Regions from separate parts of the Nitratireductor basaltis genome, predicted to be linked through region 2. Evidence: riboswitches for the same ligand, from Rfam matches in the RefSeq annotation. Region 2 holds a riboswitch; each other region holds the start of a gene.
The links. Region 2 has a riboswitch for cobalamin ahead of EL18_RS03250 (TonB-dependent receptor plug domain-containing protein). Riboswitches for the same ligand answer to the same signal wherever they lie in the genome.

Region 1 (10,534 bases), 450 kb from region 2:
TCTGTGCGGAAAGGGATACGTAAAGACCTGTCTGCATGAACTCGCTCTATTTGCGCATCTGCGCGATGGTCAGAAGCATGTCTGTGGAGATGCCGAACTCGGCAGGCTGGCTGAACAGCGCGGCGATGGAGGTGTTCTGCGTGTAGCTGGGATTGTTGATCTCCCAGAGCGTGGCAAAACGCTGGAGGAACTCGTCGACCTTTTCGGGATCCTGAAAATCCTCGATATCGATGCGGTCCTTGAACATCTCGACCTGCTTGTCGATATCGGCCTGTGCCAGGGACTCGGGAAAACCCAAGGCAGTGCGCACCACCTTGCCAAGGGCAGGGTCTGCGAGAACTTCATAGAAATTCTTTATGCCTGAGGCCTTGCGTTCGAAATATAGCGCCAACCGCACACCTTCATTGTTCTCGCCTGCGTCCTCTTCGAGCGTCTGGCGGAGATATTTGTCGATGGTGCCCGTGGTGGGGCTGTAGAAGCTGGTTGTTGCCTCGCCGTCTCGGGCGAAATTGAAGGTCTTCACAAATTCCTTGTACCGCTTGTCGGTCAGGCTGTTCGCAAAGCTGTCGGGATCGTCGATCCCGCCTTCCAGTGCCTTGACCATGAAGGCCTTGGCGTAGGCCATGTCCGACAGGCCATGCGCCTTCATGGCGTAATTGAAGAGCCGCGTGTCCTCGACGAACTCCTCGATGCTTTTGATGTTGCCGATATTTTCGCGGTAATATTCGGTCTCGCGACTGACCAGTGGCTGGGCCTCAACCCGCTTGATGGAAGTCGCGATGTCGCGCGATATCAGTTGGTAGCTCAAAAGAGTGTTCATGGTCTGCCGCTCCCGCTTGGGTGAGCGCGACATTAGGATTCATGCCTTGCGCGAGGCTTTCGCCGCGCAATCGGGCAAATCGTCCATCTAACAAGCCTCACGCAAGCCACGCGCGCTACTCAGGTCTGCAACAAAACGAAAGTGCAGGTGCGTCGTGAGCATTCTCATCGGACTGGTAGTAACACTTGGTTGCGTCCTTGGCGGCTTCATGGCCATGGGCGGCAAGGTGTCCGTTCTGGCCCAGCCGTGGGAATTCGTGATCATCTGCGGCGCAGCGCTTGGCACTTTCCTTGTCGCCAATCCGATGGCAACGGTGAAGGATACCGGCAAGGCCTGCATGGAAGCGCTGAAGCAGAAGGTGCCCAAGCAGACGGAGTATCTGGAAACGCTCGGCGTTCTGCACAGCCTGATGCGCGAGCTGCGCTCCAAGTCGCGGGCCGAGGTGGAAGCTCATATCGACAACCCGGAAGAGTCTGCCATCTTCCAGGCCTTTCCGACGGTGATGGCCAACAAGGATCTGACCAACTTCATCTGTGACTATTGCCGCATCATCATCATTGGCAATGCGCGTCCCTTCGAAATCGAGGCGCTGATGGATGAGGAAATCCAGACCATCCGCCGCGACAAGCTGAAGCCTTATCAGGCCCTGCAGGGTGTGGCCGACGGACTGCCGGCGCTTGGCATCGTTGCCGCCGTGCTTGGCGTCATCAAGGCCATGGGCGCGCTGGACCAGTCGCCGGAAATCCTGGGCGCGCTGGTTGGTGCGGCGCTCGTGGGCACCTTTGTCGGCATCTTCATGTCCTATGCCGTGGTCGGGCCGATCGCCACGAAGATCAAGATCGTGCGCGAGAAGAACAATCGCATGTATGTCATCGTGAAGCAGACGCTGCTGGCCTATATGAACGGCTCGCTTCCGCAGGTGGCGCTGGAATTCGGGCGCAAGACCATCTCGGCCTATGACCGTCCGTCCATTGATGCGGTGGAAGAGAACACGATGAATACCGGCGGTGCCGCCGGTGCCGAAAAGCAGGCGGCTTGAGCGTGGTCATGAGCGAAGCGGCGGAAAATCCCGAGCTGATGCGCAAGCTGATCGTGGAGCGCCTGGTAGGGGCGACCGGCGATCCGCGCAAGGTCTGTGATGCGGCACGGGCGGTGGCCATGCGCGCCCTGCCCAATCTCATCGACGTTTTCCGCGACAAGCTCTCGATGCCCATGGCGATCGACGTCGCCAGCGTGGATATCGTGCGGCTGGCGGAAGTGAAACCGGAACGGGACAGCTTCGACGTGCTGGTGGTCGTTCCCGCCTATACATCCCGGGATGCTCTCACCATGCGGCTTGATCCGCAGGCGCTGTCTCTTCTTGTTTCAAGCTTTTTCGGTGGCGACCCCGACATTCCGCCCCCTCCGATCAAGCGTGCCCCGTCGAAGATCGAACGGGATGTCGCCTCCATGGTGTTCGAAGCCTTCGCCCATGCGATGAATGGTGAAGGCGTGCGCGCCTTGGGCCTGAAATATTCGGCCGCGACCGTGCTTTCCGGCGAAACCGATTTCAAGCGTTTCGTGGTGCGCGATGGCCCGGGTGTGAAGATCACCTTCACGCTGGGCGCGGGCGAAACTACGGGCGAACTGACCGCGTTCTTTCCCCAGCGCGTGCTCATGGAGACGCGGGTGCAGGCGCAGCCGGGTGCCGGCAGCGCAGAAGCAAAAGCCTGGCGCAGCCGCTTCAATGAAGAGGTGATGCGTTCCAAGGTCGAGTTGAAGGCCACCGTTCCGCTGATGAAGGTGCCGCTTGGCGAACTTGCACAGCTACAGGTCGGCCAGGTGCTGGAACTTGACGAGAATGCTCGTTCGGAGACGCGGCTTTCGGCGCGCGACCGGACGGTCTTCCTGTGCGAGTTCGGAAAACTCGGACAACATTACACGGTGCGTGTGCGCCGGCCATTCGACGCGCGCCAGGAGGTCATTGATGGCCTTCTTGCGGGATGAATGGCGGAACAGAAGGAAGTGACAACATGAGCGAACCCCAGGCAGCAGAGACCGCCGGCGGCGAAGAGCATCTCGACCGGGCCATAGAGGAACTGCGGGACGTCCTGCATGACGAAAGCGGGCACGGCGGTAGCGCATCCCTGGGCAAGGGCAATCCCGATCTTGTCATGGGAATTCCGGTGGAGGTCCAGATCGTGCTGGGCTCGGCGGAGATGCCCGTTTCGGATCTGATGGCGCTTCAGAAAGGCTCCACCGTTTCGCTTGACCGACGCATTGGCGAACCGGTCGATATCGTCGTCAATGGACGGCGTATCGCCCGCGGCGAGATCACGCTCCTGGAGAGTGATCCCAGCCGTTTCGGCGTGAAGCTTACCGAAATCGCCGGCCAGACGGCCAAGAGCTGACTTCTCTACAAACCTGCGCGAGGCATCTGACCATGGGCGTTCCAATGAAGCTCACCCAGCCGCAAAAAGCGGCAGCGATACTGGTGGCGATGGGCAAACCGTCGGCGGGCAGGCTATTGAAGTTCTTCAAGCAGGAAGAGCTGAAATCCCTTATCGAAGCAGCTCGCATGCTGCGCACGATACCCCAGGCGGATCTCGAGCAGGTGGTTGCCGAGTTCGAAAAGGAATTCACCGTCGGCGCGGGTCTGCTCGATTCCGCTGACAGCATGGACACCATTCTGACCGAGTCGCTTTCGCCGGAAGAGGTCAATGTACTGTTGGGCCGCTCCGAGCCGGCACCCGTCTCCCAGGACGAGGTCTGGGAAGAGCTTGGGCGGCTTGACCCGACGCGCCTGGGGCAGATCCTGTCAGGAGAGCACACGCAAACGGTGGCGGTCGTTCTGGCCAACATTCCGCCGCAGGCCGCCTCACAGGTCATTCTGCTTCTGGACAAATCCATGCGTGGCGACGTGGTCCGTCGCATGGCGACCATGGGGCAGGTGCCTTCCAGTGCACGTGCCGTCATCGAGCGCCGGGTTTCTGAAATCCTGCAGGCTGAAGCCAATGGCAAGGATGCGTCCGCAGGCCATGCACGCGTTGCGAATGTTCTCAACGAGATGGAAAAGGAACAGGTGGACGAGGTCATGGCCGATCTTGAGGCCGCCGGTGCTTCCGATGTCGACGCCATTCGCGCACGTCTGTTCACCTTCGAGGAGATTGTCGTGCTGTCGCAGCGTTCACGCGTAGCGCTCTTCGACGGTCTGCCGACGGATCTCGTTACCATGGCGCTGCGCAAGGCACCTGCCGATCTCAAGGAAGCGGTTCTTTCCGCACTTGGCGCCCGCTCGCGCCGCATGATCGAGGCGGAGCTTGGTGCCGGTGACGATGCCGCACCCGATGACGAGATTTCGCGTGCACGCCGCCGTATCGCTTCCACTGCCGTGCAGCTTGCGCAGCAGGGCACGGTGGAGCTTCCCTCCACCCAGTCGCAAGCTGCCTGACGCTGCAGGCGCTTGAATGGCGGACGCACCCGACAAGGAAAGCAAAACAGAAGAAGCCACGGAGAAGAAAATCCGTGACTCCGTCGAGAAGGGACAGCTTCCCTTTTCGAAGGAAGCGCCGATTCTTGCCTCCTTCCTCGCCATTCTGACCTTTGCGATCTTCTTCGCCAACGACACGGCGATGCGGCTGGCCGGCTTCCTGTCCATTTTCCTCGAGCGCGCAGACGACTGGTCGCTGGAGACACAGACGGATGCCATCGCGCTCTACCGGATCGTGTTCTGGGAGATCGCCAGGGCGGTGGCACTCTTGATGCTGATGATGGTTGCCGCAGGCGTGGCCGCATCGGTCTTGCAGAACATGCCGCGTTTCGTGCTTGACCGTATCAAGCCGAAAGCCGAGCGGATTTCGCTGGTCAAGGGCTGGAGCCGCTTGTTCGGCCTGAAAGGCTGGGTCGAATTCGCGAAATCCCTCGGCAAGGTGCTGGTCGCGGGCGGCTTCGTGATCTTCACGCTGCGTCAGGCCGACAGCCAGCTTCTGTCGGGCATGGTCACGCATCCGGTCGCATTTTCGGACACGATCCGCGAGATAGCGGTCGAGATCCTGTTGGCGATCGTTCTGGTGATGGTGGTGATTGCAGGCGCCGACCTTGTCTGGTCCCGCTTCAACTGGCGCCAGGACCTGCGCATGACGAAGCAGGAAGTGAAGGACGAGCACAAGCAGGCCGAGGGCGATCCAATCGTCAAGGCGCGCCAGCGTTCGCTGCAAAGGGATCGGGCGCGCCAGCGCATGATGTCGTCAGTGCCGCAGGCAACGCTCGTCATCGCCAATCCGACCCACTTCGCCATCGCAATGCGCTATCAGCGCGACAAGGATGCAGCACCCGTGGTCGTCGCCAAGGGGCAGGACCTCGTCGCACTCAAGATTCGCGAGATTGCGGAAGCCAACAATATCCCGGTTTTCGAGGAGCCTGTCCTTGCCCGTTCCATGTACAAACAAGTTTCGGTGGATAGCATGATCCCAGCACAGTTCTACAAGGCGGTCGCCGAGCTTGTTCGGCGGGTTTATCAGGTGGGCAATCGCCCAGGTATGGCCGGAGCATAAAGATGAATCCTCAGATCCATTCAAAGGCGCGCGAAAAGATCGTTGCCGGGGCCATGCAGGAAGTGGCGAACGAGCTGCGTCTCATCGAGCTTGCCGATTTCGTGGCCTTCATCAGGCTCGACAGCCTTGCAAGCATCTCCGACATCGTCGAATCGGCTGCAGAGCTTTACTTCATGCCGGGCACATTGCGTCTAGGACATGGCTGTGAAGCCTATGTGACATGGACGGACAATCCGCGCATCGTGCTAGATCTGGAACTGCGACCACGCGGTGCGACGGTCTATTTCAGCCTGTCGCTCAGCGCGCATGATGCAGGAGTCGAAGTCGGCTATGTCTCTTTCGATCAGCCGTCGGATTGTCCTGAAGCGAATACGCGTTTTCTGGCCGAGACGCTCGAGCATTCGCGCATCCGCAAGTCACGCAGTGCGGCCTGACCGGACTGCGCGCCGCGAAGCTGCTTATTGGACAAGTGACGTGCGATGAGGCATGAGCGCGGCATGACTGCAGACGACACGATAGGAACTGGCGACCTGGTGGTTGCCGTAGATGGCGGCGGGACCGGCTGTCGCGTGGCGATTGCCGAGCGCTCCGGCCGCATCCTCTCCACGGCCAATGGCGGCCCTGCGAATGTGTTCAGCGGTTTCGATGCTGCTGTTACGAATATCGTCGAGACAGTGAACGCTGCCTGTGTTGCCGGCGGCATATCGGTGGAGCAGCTTCGGCAAGCCGATGCGGTTCTCGGCCTGGCGGGCGCCAATGTCGGCGATGCGGCGCTGCGTCTTCCCAAGAGGTTGCCCTTTCGCGAAAGCCTGGTCTTGTGGGATGCAGAGACTGCCATCCGCGGTGGTCTGGGCGGCGAGGATGGTGCTGCGGCCATTCTTGGCACAGGATCGGTCTTTGGTGCGGTTCATGGCGGCACGGCGCGGCTGATGGGCGGCTGGGGATTCGTGCTTGGCGATCAGGCGAGCGGTGCATGGCTCGGGCGCCGGCTACTGGAACGCGTACTTCTTGCCCATGACGGACTATTGGAGGCGTCACCCTTGTGCGACGTCATTCTTTCCCGCTTCGGCAACGCTCCCGAGGAAGTCGTGCAATTTGCCACGTCAGCTGGCCCACAGGCTTTTGCCGGCTTTGCACCGCAGGTGCTCGAACATGCCGCGCAGGATGATGCGATAGCGCTTGATCTTGTGCGCGGCGGCGCGCGCTTCGTGACGGCGTCGCTGAAGAAGCTCCTGCCCGAAGGAGCTTCCCGCATCTGTCTCATCGGTGGCCTCGGCGCACAATATGCGCCTTATCTTCCCAATGAAATCACTGTCATGCTGGCCGCGCCGAAAGGCAATGCGCTTGATGGCGCTCTGGCTATTGCGCTGGAGCGATACGGCGCGGCCTAGATGAAGCTGCGCAGCAGATGCAGGGCACTTGCGCCGTGGCGGATACCCGCTTCCTGGATGCCGCGTATTTTCCGAGGCCGTGGCTGTGTGACGGGGAGGGGAAGCCCGGCTGCAGATATGCGATCCGTAGCGAAATCGGCAAGCACCCGTCCGAACACGGTCCCCGGTGCGATGCCGCGGCCATTATAGCCGGAAAAGCCGAAAATGTTCTCGTCAAGCTTGTGGAAGCGCGGCAGGTGGTCGTCGGTCATGCCGATCATGCCATACCAGCTCTTCTGAAAGGCTATGCCCTTCAGTTGCGGAAACAGCTTCTCCATCCGGCGTCGTGCCCATAGCGCGTGCACGCGCGCATCCATGCCCTCCAGCATTCCCACACTGCCGAAGATGAAGCGGCCGGTTTGGTCCTTACGGAAGGAGGTGAGCACCTTTTTCGTATCCCATGCGCCGTGTCCTTCGGGCAGGATCGTGTGGCCAAGTGAAGCGGGCAGGGGCTCGGTGGCGAAGTTGAAATAGGGCAGGAAGACAAGCTCGGAACGCAGCTGCGGCCACAGATTTACCGTATAGGCATTGGTCGCGACGATGATCCTGGAAGCCGTGACGTGACCCTTGGGCGTTTCCACGCACCAGTCCGAACCTGCGCGCACCACCTTTACCGCCGGCGATTGCGTGTGGATCGTCGCGCCGGCTTGAATTGCTGCGCGTGCGAGTTCGCGAGCATAGGCAAGCGGCTGGATCGTGCCAGCGCGCCGGTCGAGCAACGCGCCGTGATAGGAGCCGGTTCCGGTAAGACGCGCGGTCTCGCCAGCGTCCAGCAGTTCGACCGGCGCATTGCGCGCCTGCCACTGGGCAGCACGTGTCTGCAATTGCTTCAGACCTGTTGCGTCGGCTGCCAGGTGGAGCGTTCCCTTTCGCACGGCCTCGCAATTCATGCCGTGGCGGTCGACCAGTTCGTAGACGAGCGACGGTGCGTCAGCGAGCAGGTTCAACAGGCGTTCGCCATGAGGCGCGCCAAGCGTTGCGGGAAGATCGTCGGGCAGAACCCACATGCCCGCATTGACCAGTCCCTTGTTGCGGCCTGAACCGCCATGACCGATCTCCATGGCCTCAAGCACGACCACCGAAACGCCTTGTTGTGCCAGATGAAGTGCTGCCGAAAGACCGGTATACCCGGCCCCGACAATGGCGATATCGGCTGTGCCGGCGCCTTCCAGGGGTAGGGCCTTCGGCGGCTGTGGTGCGGTTGCGGCCCAAAGGCTGTCGGCAGGTAGAAAGGTGGTCATGAAAGCTCCCGATATCGCGCCGAGGAGAGCCGGATTTGACCTGCGCCGTCAAGCGTGGGGATTGTGCCGCGGATGCTCCTTGCATGGAGCCAGCGGGCCATGCTGCATAGCGGGCACAGTCAAGTAGCAAGGCAGTCACTTTTGCGATTGCCTGTGCGTATCAGGGATAAGTTCAACTATCCGTTGACAGGCGATGCTCCCGCGATACTAGATATAGTCATCACGGTGCCTTCGAGTCGCAAATGCGGCTTGCGGGCTAAGAGGGAAGCCGGTGCGCGAGATGTCTCGCAAGACCGGCGCTGCCCCCGCAACTGTAAGCAGTGAGTTCGTGCCGAACATGTCACTGGCGCTTGGCCGCCGGGAAGACAGGCAGGAGCGTTTGAGCTGCAAGCCAGGAAACCTGCCGTGATGAAGATGAAACGTCCACGGGCGGGGTGTCCCGGAGGTGCGCTTGAGCTGCTGCGCCAGTGCGCGTGTGCAGTTCGGCATGCTTCTTTTCCCCGTCTTCGCTCTCACGGGGGAAATGAACCGAAATGCCCAGTGCTGCCGCCACCCAGACCTCGCCGCAAAATGGCGTTCACCACGAGCCGGAATTCAAGTTCGAGCAGGAAGCGGCTCGGAGTGAGCCGGGTTTCCGCGTCATTCGCCGCAATGGCGGTGTAACGCCCTTCGACCCTTCCAAGATCACGGTTGCGCTGACCAAGGCCTTTCTTGCGGTGGAAGGCTCCACGGCTGCCGGATCGCGCCGCGTGCATGACGTGGTGGAAGAGCTGACCGAGCAGGTCGTGGGCGCACTCACGCGTCGCGGCGAAACGGGGCGTCTCTTCCATATCGAGGAAATCCAGGATCAGGTCGAACTGGCACTGATGCGCAGCGAGCACCACAAGGTGGCGCGCGCTTATGTGCTTTACCGCGAGGAGCGTGCACGCGAGCGGCATGCGGATGAAGCCGTGACAGTCGAAGCTGCAGCTCCTGCTGGCCTGACCATGACGCTTTCAGATGGAAGCACGGTGCCGCTTGACGAAAAGCGGCTGGCCGTTGTCATCGAAGAGGCCTGCGCTGGGCTTGCGGATGTTTCGGCAGAGACGATCCTGAAAGAGACGCGGCGCAATCTTTATGACGGCATCCGCCAGGACGAGCTGGCATTGGCACCCATTCTCGCCGCGCGCACGCTTGTCGAACAGGAGCCGAACTATTCGCAGGTCTCTGCGCGCCTGCTTCTCGACAAGCTGCGCCGCGAAGTGCTGAGTTTCATCGAAAAGCGCCCGACCGAGGCCACGCAGGCCGAGATGTTCGAGCGCTACCCAGCCTATTTCAAGGGCTTCATCGAGGCAGGCATCGAGGCGGAGATGCTGGACCCGGAGCTTGCACGCTTCGATCTCGACCGCATCGCAGCTGCACTGAAGCCAGAGCGTGACCTGCAATTCCAGTATCTGGGGCTGCAGACGCTTTATGATCGCTACTTCCTGCACAAGGACGGTGCGCGCTATGAGCTGCCGCAGGCCTTCTTCATGCGTGTCGCGATGGGGCTGGCCATTCGCGAGATCGATCGCGAGGCGCGGGCCATCGAGTTCTACAATCTGATCTCGTCCTTCGACTTCATGTGCTCGACCCCAACGCTCTTCAATTCCGGCACGCGGCGTCCGCAGCTTTCCTCCTGCTTCCTGACGACGGTTGCCGATGATCTCGACGGCATCTTCAAGGCGGTGAAGGACAATGCGCTTCTGGCGAAATATTCGGGCGGGCTTGGCAATGACTGGACGCCGGTGCGCGGGCTTGGTGCACATATCAAGGGCACGAATGGCGAAAGCCAGGGCGTTGTGCCGTTCCTGAAAGTTGCCAATGACACGGCGATTGCGGTCAATCAGGGCGGCAAGCGCAAGGGTGCGGTCTGCGCCTATCTGGAAACCTGGCATATCGACATCGAGGAGTTTCTCGATCTGCGCAAGAACACCGGCGATGACCGGCGGCGCACCCATGACATGAACACGGCCAACTGGGTGCCGGACCTGTTCATGGAGCGGGTGGAAGCCGATGGCGAATGGACGTTGTTCTCGCCCGATGAGACGCCTGATCTGCACGACCTGTACGGCGTGGATTTCGCCAAGGCTTATGCGGCTTACGAGGAGAAAGCGAAGCGCGGGGAACTGCGTGTCTACAAGACGCTGCGCGCGGTCGATCTGTGGCGGCGGATGCTGACCATGCTCTTCGAGACAGGCCATCCGTGGATCACGTTCAAGGACCCGTGCAATCTGCGCTCGCCGCAGGGCCATGTCGGCGTGGTTCACTCGTCCAATCTGTGCACGGAAATCACGCTCAACACGTCCAGGGATGAAGTGGCTGTCTGCAATCTGGGCTCGGTCAATCTTGCCGCCCATATCGGTGAGAAGGGGCTCGATTTCGAGAAGCTCGAACGCACCGTGAAGACGGCGATGCGGATGCTCGACAATGTGGTCGACATCAATTTCTATACCATTCCCGAAGCGCGGGCTTCCAATCTGCGTCACCGTC
Region 2 (10,534 bases):
TACAAGCGCCGCAATGCGGGTCTGGGCCTTGCCCGTCTGACCGAGCTGGTCCACGAGATCGCAATGGATTTCCAGCCGGACGCCGTCGGCGCCATCGGCCATGTGGAAGTCTATCCAAACTCGCCGAACATCATCCCCGGCCGCACGGTCTGCACCATCGACATCCGATCTCCCGACAAGCGCATCCTCGACCAGATGGACAAGCGCATCCGTGCCGGCACGGAAACGATCTGCGATGCGCTGGGAATCGACCACGAGATCGAGATGGTCAATCATTTCGATCCTGTCGCCTTCGACGAGAAGCTGGTGGAAACGGTACGCAAGGCTGCAAAGCGCCTGAGCTACAGCCACATGGATATCGTCTCCGGGGCGGGACACGATGCCTGCTACATAAACCGCGTCGCTCCCACCGCAATGATCATGTGCCCCTGTGTCGGCGGCCTGTCCCACAACGAGGCCGAGGAGATCGACAAGGAATGGGCGCAGGCAGGCGCTGACGTGCTCTTGCATTCGGTGCTGGAGACGGCAGAACTGGAAGCCTGACCCGGCAACGGGCGCCTCTCCTACCAGGGCAGGCGCTCACCACTGCGGTCGAGGAAACTGCCTGTATCTTCCGGGGTTAACCGATCGATCAGCGCAAGTATCGCCGCCGCGCTTTCGTCGGGCTGTTGTATAGTCAATCCGCTCTTGGCGAAGGGGCCGGATAACCCACTCTCCACGGTGCCCGGATGCAGCGCCACGCAAATGCTCTGCCGGTGCGTTCGGCTCCACTCGATTGCTGCCGTGCGCACGAACTGGTTCAGCGCGGCTTTCGATGCGCGATAGCTGTACCAGCCGCCCAGCCGGTTGTCGCCGATCGAGCCGACCTTGGCCGACAGCGTGGCAAAGACGACCTTTCCCTCCCGCGGCATGCGCCTGAGGAAGTGCTTCATCAAAAGCGCCGGACCCATTGCATTGACTCTGAAATTCGCCTCCATACCCTCCACCGACAGGGCGCGCAGGCTCTTTTCCGGCTTGATCTCGCCCTGATGAAGAAAGCCGGTGGCGTCGACCACGAGACGGAGGTCCCCGTATCCGGCAGCATGATCGGCAGCTTCCGCTATCGTAGCTTCGTCAGCGAGATCGAGTTGAGGTCGTGAGCTGCGCGACAGCCGAAGAACCGTCTTAAAATGCCCTTCAAGCCTTTCGGAGATTGCTGCGCCTATGGCACCCGAGGCGCCAACCACTACCGCCACATCTGTTTTATCGAAACTGTCCAACGCCATTCCTCCGGCAGTTCCTTGAAGATAGTGCAAGGAACTGCCGGAGAAAGTGCCGCCGGACAATCAGGCATCCGTGCTGAAACTGGTCAGCGCAGCACCTCGATGGAGGTGACATTGTCATTTCGCCCGCCGCCAAGCGGGAGGCCTTGGCCGATGACCGGCACATTGCCCGTATAGGTATCGCACCAACCACCGAAATTCTTGTGCTGGCACACCCGTACTCGCGAACCACGCGGCACCCGGATTGAGGAGATGCGGTCATTCCAGCGGCGGTCGAGTTCGGCCGTTTTCTGGCCACGCCTCATGCAAAACTGGTCGCCGCCATAATTGATGTGCTCGTAGAAGCAGACCTGTCTCTGCTGGTTGCCGCCATGTTGCCCGCCCGAGCCAAAACCGGGGCCGGGCTTGTTGCCACCATGCTGACCGCCCGAGCCGAAGCCGGGGCCGGGCTCGTTGCCTCCATGCTGGCCGCCCGAGCCGAAGCCGGGGCCGGGCTTGTTGTCCCCATGTTGCCCGCCCGAGCCGAAGCCGGGGTTGGGTCGGTTGCCGCCCTGCTGTCCCCCGGCGCGTGTCACGCGAAAGGAGGAAATGCGGTCAGCCTGACCGCGGGGAAGTTGCGAAACACTGGCGTCGAAGGTTCTGCAGCGTCCACCCCAGTTTCGCCTTGTGCATACCGTGGCCTTGGCGTTGCCCCGGATGCGGATCGATGAAATCCTGTTGTTCAGAAAGCCGCGGAGCGCGCCAGCCTCTTCGCCAACGCCTGCGCAATGGGACCGGCCCTTGAACTGCGCATGCTCGAAAAAACAGACCTCGCCACGGCGTGCACCGCCGGCAGAAGCCTGCCTTATGAAGCGCGAAGAGACCCATCCCTGCTGACGTCGGTAGCGGACAACACACCATTGCCCATCCCGGGAGCAGCGAAAACGCTGCATTCTGTCGCCGCGCCCGACACGGTCGATCACGTCAAAACGCAGGCCCGGGCCGTTCCGCAGATTGACCGTGCGCGTTGCTTCGACGGGTTCCTGTGCGGCGGTAGGCAGCGTGTTTACAAGCGAGAGGATGATGGCGCTGAGTGAAATGAATAATGCGCCTGCTTTTACAGACATGCTGAAATGCTCCTTCTTTAAAAGAAGAAGCTAGACTGATTCACGTGGCAGCAAGATGGCCACGGGCCGGGCCATTCTGCCGCATTTCGGTATCACTCAATCAGCGCTCCGCTGGCCATCCAGTCGCCGCGCCTGTTCCACCCATCCCTCTCGGTCGATGCGTCCCTTGAAGCGCAGATAGCTGTCGACCCAGTCACGCTCCTGCGCACCCCATTCGGCTATCTGCGCGTAGCGATAGATACCCAGATCATTGAGCATCGCCTCGATCTTCGGCCCGATGCCCGAAATTCGCTTCAGGTCATCAGGGTCAGCAGGCTTTGCGATACCGGAAGGCATCTTGCCCTCGTCGCCCGCCTCCTTGTCAGGCCTTGCGCCAATGGCGCGTCGAGCTTCTTCAGGGGTGCTTGCGCGCTCGAGTGGTCGGTTCTGCGCGCTCCTGCGCGCCTTTGCACCGGCACCTCCACCGCGCTTTTTCTTGGCGATCGTGCCCGGAGGGACCTCTGTCGAGGCAGCTCCGCGCCCCTCACCGGCTTCTTTCTGCACGACCTTCGGCGAAGAGGTGCCCGGCACCGCACTTGCAGCGCCCGGCACTTCGCCTGCCGCTTTCTCAGGTTCAACGACTCCTCCGTCTGGCGCAACTTCACCCGCTGCCCCACTTTCCCGGCTGCGTCCCGCATCATCATTCAAGGGTGACTTGGCATCGAAGCTGATGACCGGTTCCATCGCATCCAGCACATCGTCCTCCAGCCAGCACAGACTGCGATGTCCGCCGCCAAGCGTCTTGAATGGCGGAAGTTCTTTCTCGCAGAGCTTGTCCGGCACCAGATGCTTGTAGGGGCAGCGCGTCTGGAACGGGCAGCCCGTGGGCGGATTCATGGCCGAAGGGATATCGCCCTCCAGAACGATATGCTTCTTGCGCACCGAGGTATCGGCGATCGGGATCGCGGACAGAAGCGCTTCAGTATACGGGTGATAGGGCGGCGCGAAGATCTGGTCGGTCGTGCCCTGCTCCACGATATGGCCGAGATACATGACCACCACGCGATCCGCGAGGTACCGCACCACCGACAGGTCATGGCTGATGAAAAGCAGCGTCGTCTTGTTCTTGCGCTGAATGTCCATCAGAAGCTCGGTGACGGCAGCCTGCACCGAAACATCGAGCGCGGAAACCGGCTCGTCCGCCACCACAACCTTCGCATTGCCCGCAAACGCACGCGCAACACCGATGCGCTGTTTCTGCCCACCCGAAAGCTGACGCGGCATGCGGTCGGCAAAGGCGCGTGGCAGCTTCACCAGATCCAGCAGCTCAAGCATCCGCGTCTTGCGGTCTTCGACCGTTTTGCCGATCTTGAACTTCTCCAGCGTTCGCATGATCTGCGAACCAACCGAATGGCTGGGGTTGAGCGTGTCGAACGGGTTCTGGAACACCATCTGGATGCCAGAAACCGTTTCCGTGTCCCGCTCTTCCACGGCAAGATCCTGGATAGGCTCGTCCGTGAAGACCACCTTGCCGTCTGTTGCGGTCTCCAGACCCAACAACACCTTGGCGAGCGTCGACTTTCCGCAACCGGACTCGCCTACAATCGCAACGGTTTCGGACTCGCGTGCCTCGAAGCTGATATGCTCGTTGGCCTTCACCACCCGCGTCTCGGCTCCGCCGAAAATGGCATTGGCCGCGACTTCGTAGTGCTTCTTCAGGCTGTCAATCTTGAGCACCGGCTTGCCGGGCTGGACGGGTTCCTTCTCAGCCATCGCCCCTTCCGGCAGCGCATCCCAGTCGATCTCGTCGAAGCGCACGCAGCGAGAGCGGTGGCCTTCATGTCCGCTGACATCCACCATAGGTATCTCTGCCGCATCACACACGCCCGGCACGAAATGTTGGCAGCGTGGCCCGAAATTGCAGCCCTCCGGGCGCTCATGCGGCAGCGGAAGCTGGCCGGGAATGGCAATCAGGGGCCGCGAGTTCTTGTCGGCTCCCGGCAGCGGGATGGAGCGGAAAAGCCCCTGCGTATAGGGATGGCGCATCCGGTCGAACACGTCCTTTATACGCCCTGTCTCCACTGCCTCGCCGGAATACATCACGGTAATGCGGTCGCAGGTTTCCAGGATGAGACCGAGATTGTGCGACACGAAGATCATCGACGTGCCGTATTTCTTGCCCAGTCCCTTCACCAGTTCGACAATGCCCGCTTCAACTGTCACGTCGAGTGCCGTCGTGGGCTCGTCCAGCAGCAGCAATGCAGGCTTCGACAACAGCGCCATCGCAATGACGATACGCTGCTGCTGTCCGCCCGAAAGCTGGTGCGGATAGGATTTCATGATGCGCTCGGGGTCCGGCAGGCGCACCGATTCCACCATCTCCAGCGCCCGGTTCCACGCCTCTTCCTTCGAAACACTCTCGTGCAGAAGCGGGACTTCCATGAGCTGGCGACCGATCTTCATCGCCGGATTGAGGCTGGCCATCGGCTCCTGATAGATCATGGCAATCTTGTTGCCGCGGATCTGGCGAAGCTCCTCCTCGCTCATCTCCGCCATGTCGCGGCCCATGAACTTGATCCGCCCGCCGACGATCTTCCCGACATTGGAAAGGTCGCGCATGATGGCGAGGGAGACGGTGGACTTGCCGCAGCCCGATTCACCGACAATGCCCATGGCCTCGCCCGGCATGACCTTTGCCGAAAAATCCATCACCGCCGGCACTTCGCCGGCACGCGTGAAGAAGGAGACCGAGAGGTTCTCGATTTCCAGGATCGGCTGATTGCCTTGGGTCGTACTGATGGCTTCGTTCATGGCGTAGCTTTCAGGTTCGGTAGTCTTGGCCCAACGCTTGCTCCAGGCAGATCTTCCCCCTTGTGGGTGAATTGCCTGGATGGTCGGAGTGGAGCATGGCGCGTCATCGCCTCAATCCTTCAGGGACTGCTCGCGCAGCGCATCAGCCAGCAGATTGAGCCCCAAAACAAAGCTCATGAGCGCGAAGACCGGTGGCAATGCGGGATGGATATAGGCGCGCAAGAGGCGGCTCGATTCCTTGATGCCCGTCCCCCAGTCGGGGCTCTCAGGCGCAAGGCCGAGGCCGAAATAGCCAAGTGTCCCAAGGAGGATGGTCGTATAGCCAATGCGCAGACACGCATCCACGATGAGCGGCCCGCGGGCATTCGGCAGCACTTCCCAGAGCATGATGTACCACGGGCCTTCGCCACGGGTCTGGGCTGCGGCAACATAGTCGCGCGTCTTGATGTCCATGACGAGGCCACGCACGATACGGAAGACACCCGGTGCAGAGGCGAACACCACTGCCACGAATATGTTCAACTGGTTGGGCGTGATCGAGATGATGCCGAAGGGATCGGCATTGAATACGAGGCCAATATAGATCCAGCCGCCGATCAGAAGCGTCAGCCCGATCTGCAGCGCCAGAAGCCCGCGCCTCTCATTGAAGCGCGTATAGAAAAGCGTGCAGAACAGGATGATCGGGAAGATGAAGAAGAACCCGGCCAGCCATTGCGGTATCGAGGTCTCGCGGATGCCCGGCGTCACCAGAAGATAGAAAAGCAGAATGACCGGGAAGGCCAGCACCAGGTTTGCCAGAAACGACAGGACCGCATCGACCCGTCCGCCATAATAGCCAGCCGGAAGCCCGAGCGTGGTGCCAACCATTAGCGCGAACATGGTCGCGGCAGGCGCAATGACCAGCACGATCTGGCTGCCATAGATCATGCGCGAGAACACGTCGCGCGCAAGCCGGTCACCGCCGAACAGAAAGGCCTGCCCGCTCTCCGGATCGATGGCACCGGGAAGCGCGCTCTTCAGTACCGCGATCTGCTTCAACGGATCGAAGGGTGCCACGATGTCGGCGAATATCGCCGTGAACAGCCAGAACAGGCAGATCATGACACCGGCCACACCAACGCCCGTATCGAACAGGTGACCATAAAGCCCGAGCCTGTCCCTGAAACGCAGGCTGAGGAAAAGCACGAGCGCCAGCGACAGCCACACCGGCCAGAAGCGCCACAACACGCCCATCACGATTTCAAGCGGGGAGATGAACTCGATCATGATGTCCCTCCCTCACTGAACGCGGATGCGCGGATTGAGCAGAGCATATCCGACATCCGATATGAGCTGCGTGGAAAGCACGACGAAGACCGAGACCAGCGAGCAGCTCAACAAGAGGTCGATATCATTGTTGCCTGCGGCCTCCACCAGCGTGAAGCCGAAGCCCTGGTAGCGGAACATCACTTCCACTATGACCACGCCCGTCAGAAGCCAGGGAAACTGCAGCATGATGACCGTGAAGGGCGCGATCAGCGCGTTGCGCAACGCGTGCTTGATGACGACGCCTGAAAAGCTCATGCCTTTGAGCCGTGCGGTGCGGATATATTGCTGTGTCATCACCTCCACCATGGAGGCGCGCGTCATGCGGGCGATATAGCCGATGCCGTAGACGGCCATGGTCATGACAGGCAGCGTGAAATTGTAGAAGGTGACGCCTGAACGCGTTGCCGTGGCGGCCGATCCGTTCAGCCAGCCAAGCCAGGACGCGAAAATCACCGCAAAGATGACGCCCGACACATATTCAGGCGTCGCGGTGGTGGCGATCGAGGCCACCGAAAGAGATCTGTCGGTCTTGGATCCCTCCCGCATTCCGGCCAGAACGCCGATCAAAAGCGCGACGGGCACCATCACGATCATCACCCAGAACATCAGGATGCCGGTCGCTTTGAGCGCCGGGAAAAGCTTCTCGGCCACGGGCACCTTGAACTTGGTCGAGCAGCCGAAATCGCCCTGCAGAATGCCCCCGTAATAAGGTTCTGCCGGTTCGTCGCAATAGGTGAAGCGCGGTGTGACCGCCCCCGTTTCCGGGTCCACATTCGGCTGTTTCTGCATGACGCCCAGCCACTGGCCATAACGCACGAAGAAGTTCTGCCGATATCCGTTCTTGTCCAGCCAGCTTTCGAGTTCTTCCTGCGAGGAGCGCATGTCGAGCTGGCTGATCGCCAGCTTCTTCAGATTGGGCTCCAGGTTGATAAGGAAGAAGACGACAAGCGTCAGGCAAAGCATGGTGAGTGCCATCACGCCGAGCCGGCGCAGGATGAAGCTTAGCACGTTTCCCCTCCCCCCATTTTGGGGGCCTTGTTATTCGGGTTGGAAAGGGCCGCGTACGGCCCCTTCCCGCAATTCCGGAAATTGCTCATGGCACCTCAGGCGTCGAGCCAGACCTTTGCCAGGTCGATCTCGAAGGTCTGATGCATGCCGTGATTCATCACCTCCGGGGCAGAGTGATTGTAGATCTTGCGCCAATAGGGCTGGATGATAATGCCGGCATCCTGCAGATGCTGCTCGATATCCTTCATCACCGTCTTGCGTTCTTCAGCATCCGGAACGGTCAGCGCCTTCTCGATCATCTTGTCGAGTTCCTCGCTGGAATAGCCGCTCTCGTTCCATGCCTCGCCGGAACGGTAGGCAAGGGCGATCACCTGGATGCCAAGCGGGCGCATGTTCCAGTTCGTCATGGAATAGGGATATTTCGTCCAGTCGTTCCAGAAGGTCGAGCCCGGAAGCACCTCGCGCTTCACCTTGAAACCGGCCTCGCGCAACTGTGCGGCAATGGCGTCACCCGTATTCTTGTGCCAGTCCTCGTCCACGGTGATGAGCGTGTGCTCGTAATCCATCTGGCCCGCCTCTCCCATGAGCGCCTTGGCCTTCTCGATGTCACGCTCCACTTTCGGCAACTCGACATATTCGGGATGGATCGGGCAGACATGGTGGTTTTCGGCCACATCACCGGCATTGCCATAGCCGAGAGCCAGAACCGTCGCATTGTCTACCGCAAGCTGCAGCGCGTTGCGGACCTTCTGGTCATCATAGGGTGTTGCCCCCACATTGGTGCGCGCAACAATCGTATTGGCAGTCACCACTTCAGACTTTTCAAGGCCAAGACCGTCGAGAATGTCCACATAATCGGCCGTGGTCTCGTAATTGGTGTGAACCTCGCCGGACTCGAAGGCGCTCAGCATGGCTGACGGATCGGTGCCGTAGTCGATGAACTCGATACCGTCGAGATAAGCCTCACCGCCCCACCATTTTCCGTTTTCGCGCTTCTTCAGCTCGACGCGGTTGCCGACCTCGTAGGACACCAGTTCGAACGGTCCGGTGCCGATCGGATTGGCCACGAAATCGCGACCGGTTTCATCGAAGCTCGGATGCACGATCAGCGCCGGGTAGTCGGCCATGCCCGGAATGATAGAGATATCCGGCTCGTTGAGCACGAGCTTGACGGTCATGTCGTCAACCTTCTCGATGGCTCCTTCACGCGCCTGCTTGGTGTCCGGATCAATGAGCGAAACCATGCGCGTGGCCATGGAATTGCCCTCGACGCCCGCATCGCACCAGCGCTTGATGTTGTAGATCACATCATCCGCGGTAAATTTGTCGCCATTGTTCCACTCGGCGTTGGAGCGTACCCGCAGAACATATTCGGTGGCGTCCTCATTGACTTCCCAGCTGTCCAGCAGGCGCCCCTCGAAAGTGAAGTCCCGCGTATATTTCACCAGCGGCTCAAGCGTCTGGCGCATGGCGTTCGCGATTTCCGACCAGTCGGCGACACGTGGATCCTTTGGCTCCTTGACGATCATGGCAACGCGCAGCACGCCGCCCTTCTTTGGCTCCTGAGCCGCTGCCGGCGTGGGTGCCGCAAGGCCGAGCATGCCGTAGGCACCCGCCGTCGTCGCACCGAAAGCACTGGCAAGCGCCAGGAATTCGCGGCGATCCATCACACCTGCCTTGGCTTGACTTGCTAGGGCTGCGATGCGATGCGGCACGGCCCCACCATTGCTCTTGAAGAATTTCATCACGTCACTCCCACTCTCTTTATGCTTGTCGAGGGCCGCCACCTGAAACGGCCTGGAGTGAACTGCAGATGCAGCAGCCGCGAGGCGTGCCACCGTGCAAATTCACTTCAAACCTGTTGCGTTTCAGGCTGATAGCCTTCCCAACTGACGAGTTTGCGACATTTTTGGCGCAAAAGCGATAGTCCTGGTCGCTTTTTCACGAGCTTTGTGCGGCACACTGTCTGACGCACGCTGACAGATTGACGCCACATTTACGACTTGGTAATCCTCGCGCCGTTCGAGGTGCTCCAGCCTCAAGTTCGAGGCCGGAGTTAAAAGGGAATACGGAAAAGGCGTTTCGCCTCAGCCGTAGCTGCTCCCGCAACTGTATGCGCCGAGATTGAACTCACATGCCACTGGGTGAGACACCTGGGAAGGCGAGCCAATCGATGACGCGCAAGCCAGGAAACCTGCCTCGGAACGTCACCTACCGGCTGCGGGAAGCTGTCGGGGCTGTGTCTTAGCAGTGGTGGCGTCAAGTCATCGCTGGCGGGGCACGAGCCGTTTCTGGTCTGCTCTCTCCGGCATTTGTAGCGTTTGATCGTCGCGAGGGGAACGACATGAAGTTTTCCATGAGCCGCCAGGCTCTCACCACCACCGTTTCCGCCATCTGTCTTGGCGCATTGGCCAACACCGCCGGCGCCCAGGATCTCGACCTCGGCGAAATCGTCGTCACCCCCAACCGCACACCCACCGAACTCTCCAAGACCGGCTCGAGCGTGACGGTCATCGATCAGGAGCAGATCGAAGAGCAGAGCCAGCCGCTGGTCACGGATTATTTGAGCCGGGTGCCGGGTGTTTATGTGGCTTCACAGGGCGGAGCTGGGAAGGAAACGTCCCTGAGCCTGCGCGGCGCAGACAAGAAATACATCAAGACGCTACTCAACGGTCTAGACATATCTGATGTATCGGCGACGCAAACGCAGACATCTTACGAGTACCTGCTGGTCGGCGGGATCAGGAACATAGAAGTCCTCAAAGGTTCTCAGAGCACGCTCTACGGCTCGGATGCCGTAGCAGGCGTAATTAGCCTTTCCACACTCAACAACGAAGCTATTGGTACAAGCCACCGCGTCGGCCTCGAAGCGGGTTCACATGAAAGTATCCGCGCATCCTACGGCCTTTCCCATATTAGTGACACCAGCCGCTTCGCACTTGATCTGGCCGGTCTCTACTCAGGAGGCATATCTTCAGCTCTTGCGAACGGAGATCCGCTGATCGATCCCGGAACGGGTTTAGAGGACGACCCCTTCAAGGAGATCTCCGGCACGTTCGC
Region 3 (10,534 bases), 440 kb from region 2:
GGTGAGAGAGGAAAGCCTCAAAGCGGGAATTGTTGGTCGCACGGGCTACAGCCATATGAAACTCGAAGTCATGCTGAGCCGTCGACCTACCTTGCTCCAATGCCGCCTGGAAAGCATCGAGTTGGGCCTGGATGTCGGCTTCCTGCGCTGGCGAACAGCGTTCCGCGGCCAGACCCGCAGCCTCGATCTCGACGGACGCGCGCAACTCAAGCTCTTCAATAATATCGGAAATCTTGCGATGCATCTCGTCGAAAAGGTGCAATCCCCCGACAGGCGCCGGGGGTTGCAGGACAAAGACACCGGAGCCGTGACGCGATTCGACCAGACCATCCGCACGAAGAGCGGCAATTGCTTCGCGCACGACCGTGCGACTCACCGCAAAGCGCTCGATCAGGGATGGCTCCGTGGGCAATTTCGCCCCCACGGGAAAGACGCCCTGCTCGATCTCGTCACGCAGAGCAGCAGCAACTTTTGCCGACAGACTGACTTTCATCTTGGCTCCGCTACCAACAGCCATTCATATTCCGCCTCATCCACCAAATTGCAGCCAGTGCACAGCTGCGCCCGGCCATGCAACGTCTGATCGCGAAGCATCGCGTCAGCACACTAGAGCAAGAAGAAGCGAAAAGAAATATGATGAGTTCAGATGACACTCAGCCGAAGAAAGGCGTCGGCTTCAGAAGCTTGTTGTTCTGGCTTATGAGGTAGCCGGCCTCGGCAGAAAGCTTCAGATAGTTCTGCCATGCCGGATCAGCCTGCAATTTCGCGCGCTTGGATTCGCGGTCACCTGCACTCTCGTAGACCCAGATATGGACATAGGAGTTCACGTCACCGGTCTCGGTCGCAGCATAAAGAAGCGGCTCACCCAGATGCTTGCGCTGCACCGGCCAGCCATGCTGCTCATAAAGCGCCAGATGTTTCTTGATCGTGCCCGGACGGCAAACATAAGTGCGGTGATCGTAGAGCATGACTTTCCCCCTCGTTTTCGCGCATGAAAAAGGCGCGGGGCTCGACTGGATGCGAGACCCGCACCTTTCAAGCCTGGCTCAATAGCCCCTATTCGGCAGCCGCTGCAAGCTTGGCCGGTATGTAATTGAGGATCGGCGCCAGCCAGCGCTCGACCTCCTCAAGCGGCATGTTCTTGCGCCGGGCATAGTCTTCCACCTGGTCGCGCTCGACCTTGGCGACACCGAAATAGTAGCTTTCAGGATGGCCAATATAGAGGCCGGAAACGGAGGAGCCGGGCCACATGGCATAGCTTTCCGTCAGCTTCACGCCGGCTTGGTTTTCCGCGTCGAGCAGACGGAAAAGCGTTTCCTTTTCAGTATGATCGGGCTGCGCCGGATAGCCGGGCGCGGGACGGATGCCAGCATATTTCTCCGCGATCAGGTCGTCATTGGAGAGTGCCTCATCGCTTGCATAGCCCCAGAATTCGCGTCGCACCATTTCATGCATGCGCTCGGCGAAGGCCTCGGCGAAACGATCCGCAAGCGCCTTCACGAGAATGGAATTGTAGTCGTCATTCGCACGCTCGAAACGCTCGGCGATCGCCACTTCCTCGATGCCCGCCGTCACGACAAAGCCGCCGACATAGTCCTCGCGCCCGCTGTCCTGCGGGGCCACGAAATCCGACATGGCCAAGTTCGGCCTGCCGTCGCGGCGGCTGAGCTGCTGGCGAAGCGTGTAAAATGTCGCAAGCTCCTCGGTACGGTTGTCATCGGCAAAGAGGCGAATATCGTCACCGACCGCATTGGCTGGCCAGAACCCGATCACCGCGCGCGGACGGAACCACTTTTCCTCAATGATCTGCTTGAGCATGGCCTGCGCATCGGCAAAGAGCTGACGTGCGGCCTCGCCCTGCTTCTCGTCTTCCAGTATCTTCGGATAACGCCCCTTCATCTCCCAGGTCTGGAAGAAAGGCGTCCAGTCGATATAGCGCGCGAGTTCCTCAAGGTCCCAGTCCTCGAAGGTCCTGGTGCCGACAAAGCTCGGGCGCTTGGGCTGATAGGCCGACCAATCAAGCTTCAGGGCATTGGCTCGCGCTTTTGCGAGCGGCAGACGCTGCTTGTCGGCCTCAGAGCGATAATGCGCATCTGCGACCTTGGCATATTCGGCCCGGATCTTCTCGATATAGCCATCGCGAATATCGTCAGACAGCAGATTGGAAACCACACCGACAGCACGGCTGGCATCATTCACATGCACCACCTGCCCGCGCTCATATTGCGGGTGTATCTTCACCGCCGTATGCACACGGCTGGTGGTCGCACCGCCAATCAGAAGCGGAATGTCGAAGCCCTGACGCTCCATCTCCGCCGCGACATGCACCATCTCGTCGAGGGAAGGCGTGATGAGACCCGAGAGACCGATTACATCGACCTTCTCGTCCTTTGCCGTCTGCAGGATCTTCTCCGCAGGAACCATGACGCCAAGGTCGATGATCTCGTAATTGTTGCAGGCCAGCACGACGCCGACGATGTTCTTGCCGATGTCGTGAACATCGCCCTTTACCGTCGCCATCAGCACCTTGCCGGCCGCCTCGCGTTCGCCGCCGCCATTGGCCAGCTTTTCCTCTTCCATGTAAGGCAGAAGGATCGCGACTGCCTGCTTCATCACGCGGGCGGATTTCACCACCTGCGGCAGGAACATCTTGCCCGCGCCGAACAGATCACCAACTACATTCATGCCCGCCATGAGCGGACCTTCGATCACATGCAGCGGACGCTCGGCCTGTAGCCGTGCTTCTTCCGTATCCTCGTCGATATATTCGGTGATGCCGTTCACCAGCGCATGTTCAAGGCGTTTCTCAACCGGCCATTCGCGCCAGGTGAGGTCCTTCTCGCGCCCCTTGGAACCACCGGAACCGCGATAGCGCTCGGCAATCTCCAGCATGCGCTCGGTTGCAGTGCCGCCATCCTTGGGCTGGCGATTGAGAACGACATCCTCGCAGGCCTCGCGCAATTCCGGATCGATCTGGTCATAGACCGCAAGCTGCCCGGCATTGACGATGCCCATATCCATGCCCGCCTTGATGGCATGGTAGAGGAATACGGCATGCATCGCCTCGCGCACCGGCTCGTTGCCGCGGAAGGAGAACGAAAGATTCGACACACCGCCCGACACATGCACATGCGGCAGCGTCTCGGTGATCTCGCGCGTCGCCTCGATGAAGTCGACCCCGTAATTGTCGTGCTCCTCGATGCCCGTTGCCACGGCGAAGATGTTCGGGTCGAAAATGATGTCTTCGGGCAGAAGCCCGGCCTTTTCAGTGAGGATCTTGTAGGCGCGGGTACAGATCTCGAGCTTGCGCGCCTTCGTATCGGCCTGCCCTTCCTCGTCGAAGGCCATGACGACAACGGCAGCGCCATAGGCACGGCAAAGCCGAGCATGCTCCAGAAACTGCTCTTCGCCTTCCTTGAGCGAGATCGAATTTACGATCGCCTTGCCCTGAATGCATTTCAGGCCGGCTTCGATCACCTCCCATTTGGAGGAGTCGACCATGATCGGCACGCGAGCAATATCCGGCTCGGCGGCAATGAGGTTGAGAAATTCCACCATCGCCTTCTTCGAGTCGATGAGACCCTCATCCATGTTGATGTCGATGATCTGGGCGCCGTTTTCCACCTGGCTCAGCGCGACCTCAAGTGCTGTCGCATAGTCGCCATTGGTGATCAGCTTGCGGAATTTGGCCGAGCCCGTGACATTCGTCCGCTCGCCCACATTCACAAACGGAATGTCGTCGGTAAGCGTGAAGGGCTCGAGACCTGAAAGGCGCAATTGCGGCTTCTTCTTCGGCACCTGGCGCGGCTTCTTGCCAGCAACGGCCTCTGCGATCGCGCGGATATGTTCCGGCGTTGAGCCACAGCAGCCGCCCACCACATTGACCAGTCCTTCATCGGCAAAGCCCGCCACCTGCGCGGCCATGAATTCCGGGCTCTCGTCATATTCGCCAAAAGCGTTGGGCAGACCCGCATTGGGATAGGCGCAGGTGAAGGTATCGGCAGCACCTGAAAGCTCCGCCATGTGCGGACGCATCGCTTCCGCACCCAGCGCACAGTTCAAGCCGACCGTAAAAGGCTTCGCGTGACGGATCGAATGCCAGAACGCCGTTGGCGTCTGGCCGGAAAGCATGCGGCCGGAAAGATCGGTAATGGTGCCGGAAATCATGATCGGCAGCCGCACGCCCTTCTCCGCAAAGATCTCCTCGCAGGCGAAGATGGCTGCCTTGGCATTCAGCGTGTCAAAGATCGTCTCGATCAGGATGATGTCGGAGCCGCCATCAATCAGCCCGCGCAACTGCTCGCCATAGGCAATACGCAGCTCGTCGAAGGTGACAGCGCGAAAGCCAGGATTGTTGACGTCTGGTGAAATGGAGGCGGTACGGTTTGTCGGCCCCAGCGCACCGGCAACAAAGCGCCGTCTGCCATCCTTCTGTTCCGCCCGGCGTGCCGCGCGCTTGGCAAGCCGCGCGCCATCACGGTTCAGGTCATAGACCACCTCCTCCATGCCATAATCGGCCTGGGCAATAGAGGTGGAGGAGAAAGTGTTCGTCTCCAGAATATCCGCGCCGGCAATCGCATAGTCGTAATGGATATCCTCGATCGCCTTGGGCTGCGTGAGGATGAGAATGTCGTTATTGCCCTTCTGGTGGCACTCGCAGCCCAGGAAACGCTCGCCGCGGAACTGTTCCTCGTCCAGCTTGAGGCTCTGGATCTGCGTACCCATCGCGCCATCCATGACGAGAATGCGCTCGCGCGCGGCCTTTTCCAGCGCGGCGAACACATCCGACCCGTCGGATTTCGCGCCAACAGGGCCAAACAGTTCATCAAGGGCGGACGGATTCTCAGACACGCAATTTCCTCTCATGGATTTCGCCGGAGCAATCACATAAAGACATCTTTATGTCAATATACGGGCCGCACAGCCTTGTCCGGCGCGAGCATTGTTCCGTGCTGGCACCACTATAATCCGGTAGATAGGCAACAGACAGGCAGAGTTCGAGCTATCGGGGCTCGCGCCACAGATTGAGATAACGCGGGTCGAACTCTGCCATCTCCGCCAACCGCTCGTAATCGACGATACGGACACGCCGGTCCTGCCATTCGACATATCCGGTGGAGCGCAAATTCGCGAGTGTCTTGTTCACATAGACGGTCGACATGCCCAGCATGTCACCGATCATGGCTTGCGTCGGTGGGAAGTCGAAACTGTCGCCCTCGATGACCCCCACTGCCCGTAACCGCGTGTAAAGCTCGCAGAGCAGATGACCCATTTGCTGCTCGGCACTCATACGCCCAAGTGAGACGATCCAGGCCCGTTGAATAGCTGCATCCACCAGTGTCGTGTGCCACAGAAGACGGGTCAGATGCGGGTGCGTTTCCGTCAGGCGACGAAGATTGCCATGCGGCACGAATGCCGCGCGGCAGGGCCCGACGGCAATCACCGCGTGGTCCATGGTCTTCAGCAACATGCTGTGCAGATCGACGAAATCTCCGGGGATATGCACCGCCGAAATCTGGCGCTTGCCATTGGCCAGATATTGCGCGCGGGCGGCGAAACCTTCAACGATAAGACAGGCCTCCTCAGGACGCGAATCCTCGGCGACAAGCTCTTCGCCGGAAGCGAAGCTGCGCATGCGGGCCGGCAATGCGATAATGGCTTGCCGCTCCTCGTCACTCAGGTTGTCATGCCGCTCCAGCATGTTGATCAGAAAGGACCGCTCATCCTTGTTCACCGTACCCGCCCACCCGCTTTAGGTTTGTCGACTGTCTTCTTGCAGGATCACCAGCCTATTCGCGATGACCTGCTTTGTCCAAGAAGCTCATACAGCGATGCGCAAGTAAAAGAAAAGCCGCCGAACTTGCGCTCGACGGCTCGATCCGGCCTGATCAGTGGTCTCTTGCAGTCAGTCCCCTTCAGGCACGTGCCGCGGGCTGTCCTTGGGGGCGGCTTCGATGTCGACCTTGTTTGGATCGAACGCACCATAGCCTGCAATCTGCCTCACATCCTCATGCGGAGTCTCATAGGACCACAGCACATCGTCGGCAGCTTCGCCGACAGCCTCCACGCTCCAGTATGAGGCCTGACCCTTGAACGGGCAGGTTGTGGTGGTCGGGCTCTTGCGGAAAAAATCGAAATAGATGTGCTCGAACGGCACATAGTAGACGGGCTTGTGCCCCTGCTCCTCCAAAACCAGTGCCTTCTCCGTCGATGCGACCACCGCATCGGAAAAGAAGATATTGACCGTGCCGTCATAGGGGCGGATGGAAATGCGTTCGGATGTAGCGCTCATCGTCATTCCTCGCTGTCACTTGCCAGAAGAACGACACCCACGCGCTTTGGGTTCCAGAGGGAACCACGCGACTACGCTCGCATTGTTCCCTCAAGCAAGGCGGTCCTACACCGCATCAATCACGACAGGAGCAAGGCGTGATACATTCGAGCAATTTCCTGTGGCTGCTGACGGTAGCAGGCGGTCCGATCATTCTTGGCATCGCGGTGATCTACGCGGTAATGCGCCGCCGCAGGCTGAAAGCCAGCGAGAAAATTCGCCAGCACGAAGGCACCGAGCGTGTCTACCAGGACGACCCGACAATGCCACCACGGCATTGACGAGCGGGTGCGTTATGCACCCGCCCACCGGATCAAACGCTGGAGCGCAACCGACGCGCCGCCTCTACCATATTGGCAAGTGCGGGCCTGACTTCCTCCCAGGCCCGCGTCTTCAGGCCACAATCGGGATTGACCCAGATCTGCCAGGGTTTCAGACCATCTTTGGCCTTCTGCAAAAGTTCCGACATCTCCTCTGCCGGCGGAACGCGCGGGGAATGAATGTCGAAGACGCCCGGCCCGATATCCTTCCCATAGGCATGGCTGGAGAAGGCATCCAGAAGCTCCATGCGTGAGCGGGAGGTCTCGATCGAAATCACATCCGCATCCAGCGCCTCGATGGCTTCGATGATATCGTTGAACTCGGCATAGCACATATGGGTGTGGATCTGCGTTTCAGCGGCCACGCCGCAGGTCGCGAGACGGAAGCAGTCGACTGCCCATTCGAGATAGTCGTGCCATTCTCCCTGCTTCAAGGGCAGCCCCTCGCGCAGCGCCGGCTCATCCACCTGGATGATGCTGATCCCGGCGGCTTCCAGGTCCTGCACCTCGTCCCGCAGCGCCAGCGCGATCTGTCGGCAGGTCGTCTCCCGTGGCACGTCATCGCGTGGGAACGACCATTGCAGCATGGTGACCGGCCCAGTCAGCATGCCCTTCACCGGTTTGTCCGTCAGCGATTGTGCAAATTTCGCCCAGTCCACGGTCATGGGCTCCGGTCGCGAGACGTCGCCGAAGATCACTGGCGGACGCACATAGCGTGACCCGTAGCTTTGCACCCAACCATGGCTTGTGAAGGCATAGCCCGACAGCTGCTCTCCGAAATACTGCACCATGTCGTTGCGCTCGAACTCGCCATGCACGAGCACATCCAGCCCCACCTCTTCCTGCCAGCGAATGGCCGCTTCGGTTTCCCGACGCAGATAGCTGAGATAATCCGCGGTCTGAATCTCGCCCCGACGATGCGCGGCCCGCGCTTTCCTCACCTCTGGCGTCTGCGGGAAGGAGCCGATGGTGGTTGTGGGGAACGATGGCAGGCCAAGCGCCGCATTCTGCAACTTTCGACGCGACTGGAAATCAAGGCTGCGCCTGGTCAATCCCGCCCTGACCTGCGCAAGACGAGCCGCAACGGCCTGACTATGCACTTTCGCCGATCTGCGTCGCGCCTCAAGCGCGTGGGTGGCCGCCTCAATCCGTTCGCCTACACGCGCCGCCTCGCCAGAAAGGGCTGCCTTCAGAACGCCTAGCTCCTCGATCTTCTGTAGAGCAAAAGCCAGCCAGGTCTTCAAATCCACATCGAGCTCGGTCTCAAGCTCCAGATCAATCGGCACATGAATAAGCGAGCAGGAAGGTGCGATCTGCACTACACCCTGACGCCCTCTTACCACCGGCTCCAGCCGCTCGATAAGGCGCGCAAGATCCGCCCGCCACACATTGCGCCCGTCAATCACGCCAAGGGAAAGCACGCTCTCCGGACGTATCGCATCCAGAACTGCATCAAGCTGGTCGGGAGCACGCACGAGGTCAACATGCAGGCCGTGTACCGGAAGGGTGGAAACGACGGCGAGATTTTCTCCAAGCCCACCGAAATAGGTGGCAAGCATGATCTTCGGCGCATCTTTCGTGGCCAGCGCACCGAATGCAAACGCGTAGGCCTCGCGCTCACGTTCCTGAAGGTCGAGTACCAGGCAAGGCTCGTCGATCTGCACCCATTCGGCTCCCGCCTCACGCAAACGCGCGAGAAGTTCGACATAGAGAGGCAACAATCGCGGCAACAGCGCCAGTGGATCGCTCCCGTCAACACATTTGCTGAGCTTCAGGAAGGATACCGGTCCAAGCAGTACGGGCCGCGTTTCGATGCCCAACGCCCTGGCTTCCAGATATTCGGCAACCGGCTTTTCCCCAGCCAGAGCAAACGCCTGTCCGGCGTGCAGTTCCGGCACCATGTAGTGGTAATTCGTGTCGAACCATTTGGTCATCTCAAGCGCTGCGACGCCGTCACCGTGAGAATGTTCGCAGGCGTCACGCTCAGTGCCCGTACTGCCACGCGCCATGGCGAAATAAGTCGCCAGTACACCGCCCGCCTTCACTTGCTCGAAGCGCTCAGGCACCGCGCCCACGGTCACCGCCATGTCCAGCACGTGGTCATAGAGCGAAAAATCATTGGACGGGATGACATCCACACCTAGTCTCTGCAGGCGCCTCCAGTTTTCTGCGCGCAATTCTGCCGCCTTTGCGAGAAGTTCGGCCTCGGTCAGTTTTCCCGACCAGAAGCCCTCCAGCGCGAATTTCAGTTCCCGCCTGGCGCCGATACGCGGCAGGCCGAGTGCTGCAATCTTGATATTTCCAGACATTTCAAACCCCGGTCTGTCAGGACGGGGTTATGGCGGAAAGGCAAAAGCGCACGGCAACGGATGGCCGCAACGCAAACCCTCACCGGGACACCCCGCCCGTGGTTGTGATGCGCCGTGGCAGGTCTCCTGGCTTGCGGGTCATCGCCCCTGCCCGCCTTCCCGCGCTTTCGCGCAGTGGCATGATGGACAGGCGCTCTCCGCCTACAGTTGCGGGGGCAGCCGCGGATTAGCCGTCACCGGCGCACCGCATTCCCTCTTGGCCGAAACATGGACCATCCATGCGCCGGAACCACGACAGGCGCAGCTTCGCCCGAAGCCGCGCCAGTGTCAATGGGATATAAGGAAATGTTTATATCTTTAAGTGATAGGCCGACATCTCAATCCCAGCTCAGTGCACCACCATTCTGGTATTCGATCACGCGGGTTTCGAAGAAGTTCTTCTCCTTCTTCAGATCCATCGCTTCCGACATCCACGGGAACGGGTTTTCGGTGGCCTCGAAAACCGCCTCAAGCCCCAACTGCGCGCAGCGGCGATTGGCGATGAAGTGCATATATTGCTCGCAAAGCTCGGCATTGAGCCCAAGGAAGCCGCGCGGCATCGTATCGCGGCCGTATGCCGCTTCCAGCTCCGCCGCCTCGCGGATCATGCTGCGCACTTCGTTCTTGAAGACATCGGTCCACAGATGCGGGTTTTCGTGCTTGATCTGGTTGATGACGTCGATGCCGAAATTCAGATGAATGCTCTCATCGCGGAGGATGTACTGATACTGCTCGGCAATCCCCACCATCTTGTTGCGCCGCCCAAGAGAGAGGATCTGCGCGAAGCCGGTATAGAACCACATGCCCTCGAAGATCACATAGAAGGCGACCAGATCGCGCAGGAAAGCCTGATCGGCTTCCCGCGTGCCGGTCTGGAAATCCGGATCGTCCAGATGCTTGGTATATTCCAGCGCCCAGGCCGCCTTGTCAGTGATGGACGGCACTTCACGATACATGTTGAAGAGCTCGCCCTCATCCAGGCCGAGGCTTTCCACGATATACTGGAAGGTATGCGTGTGGACCGCCTCCTCGAAGGCCTGGCGCAGCAGATATTGCCGGCATTCGGGGTTCGTCAGGTGCCGGTAGATGGCAAGCACGATATTGTTGGCCACCAGCGACTCCGAAGCCGCAAAGAAGCCCAGATTGCGCTTGAGCATGCGCCGCTCGTCCTCGGTCAGCCCTTCGCGTGACTTCCAAAGCGCGATATCGGCCTGCATCGACACTTCCGTCGGCATCCAGTGATTGTTGCAGCCGGAGAGATATTTCTCCCACGCCCATTTGTATTTCAGTGGCAAAAGCTGGTTCACATCCGCACGCGCATTGATCATGCGCTTGTCATCAACAGAAACGCGTGCGCCACCACGTTCGATCGCGCCAAGACCGGTGGCATCGGCCTCGGCTGTTTGGGATGCGGATGTGGGTGTTTCTTCGTTCCAGTTCAGCATTCGGGTTCTCCGGGGTCGAGATATTCTTATTGAAAGCGGGCGCGCCCCACCCCCCTCTGCCCTGCCGGGCATCTCCCCCTCAAGGGGGGA

Region 1: it holds a riboswitch for cobalamin, as region 2 does, so the genes downstream of both, EL18_RS01115 (ribonucleoside-diphosphate reductase subunit alpha) here and EL18_RS03250 (TonB-dependent receptor plug domain-containing protein) in region 2, are expected to answer to the same signal.
Region 3: it holds a riboswitch for cobalamin, as region 2 does, so the genes downstream of both, metE (5-methyltetrahydropteroyltriglutamate--homocysteine S-methyltransferase) here and EL18_RS03250 (TonB-dependent receptor plug domain-containing protein) in region 2, are expected to answer to the same signal.

Annotation. Positions count from the first base shown of each region.
Region 1 covers NZ_JMQM01000001.1:229,079-239,612, forward strand. The annotation lists gene flgF (flagellar basal-body rod protein FlgF) at 1-37, opposite strand, end outside; gene EL18_RS01070 (DUF1217 domain-containing protein) at 47-820, opposite strand; gene motA (flagellar motor stator protein MotA) at 975-1,859, shown strand; gene EL18_RS01080 (FliM/FliN family flagellar motor switch protein) at 1,868-2,806, shown strand; gene fliN (flagellar motor switch protein FliN) at 2,833-3,210, shown strand; gene EL18_RS01090 (flagellar motor switch protein FliG) at 3,243-4,250, shown strand; gene flhB (flagellar biosynthesis protein FlhB) at 4,267-5,352, shown strand; gene EL18_RS01100 (hypothetical protein) at 5,355-5,786, shown strand; gene EL18_RS01105 (glucosamine kinase nucleotide-binding domain-containing protein) at 5,850-6,743, shown strand; gene EL18_RS01110 (NAD(P)/FAD-dependent oxidoreductase) at 6,740-8,023, opposite strand; cobalamin riboswitch at 8,230-8,445, shown strand; gene EL18_RS01115 (ribonucleoside-diphosphate reductase subunit alpha) at 8,557-10,534, shown strand, end outside.
Region 2 covers NZ_JMQM01000001.1:678,248-688,781, reverse strand. The annotation lists gene EL18_RS03285 (Zn-dependent hydrolase) at 1-543, shown strand, start outside; gene EL18_RS03280 (SDR family NAD(P)-dependent oxidoreductase) at 564-1,265, opposite strand; gene EL18_RS17220 (peptidase inhibitor family I36 protein) at 1,349-2,368, opposite strand; partial or broken gene EL18_RS03270 (dipeptide ABC transporter ATP-binding protein) at 3,011-5,158, opposite strand; gene EL18_RS03265 (ABC transporter permease) at 5,270-6,424, opposite strand; gene EL18_RS03260 (ABC transporter permease) at 6,437-7,474, opposite strand; gene EL18_RS03255 (ABC transporter substrate-binding protein) at 7,570-9,219, opposite strand; cobalamin riboswitch at 9,483-9,690, shown strand; gene EL18_RS03250 (TonB-dependent receptor plug domain-containing protein) at 9,819-10,534, shown strand, end outside.
Region 3 covers NZ_JMQM01000001.1:240,634-251,167, reverse strand. The annotation lists gene EL18_RS01155 (FadR/GntR family transcriptional regulator) at 1-517, opposite strand, end outside; gene EL18_RS01150 (NIPSNAP family protein) at 654-968, opposite strand; gene metH (methionine synthase) at 1,057-4,866, opposite strand; gene EL18_RS01140 (Crp/Fnr family transcriptional regulator) at 5,003-5,734, opposite strand; gene EL18_RS01135 (DUF427 domain-containing protein) at 5,906-6,292, opposite strand; gene EL18_RS18010 (hypothetical protein) at 6,430-6,612, shown strand; gene metE (5-methyltetrahydropteroyltriglutamate--homocysteine S-methyltransferase) at 6,645-8,960, opposite strand; cobalamin riboswitch at 9,060-9,269, opposite strand; gene EL18_RS01120 (ribonucleotide-diphosphate reductase subunit beta) at 9,338-10,444, opposite strand.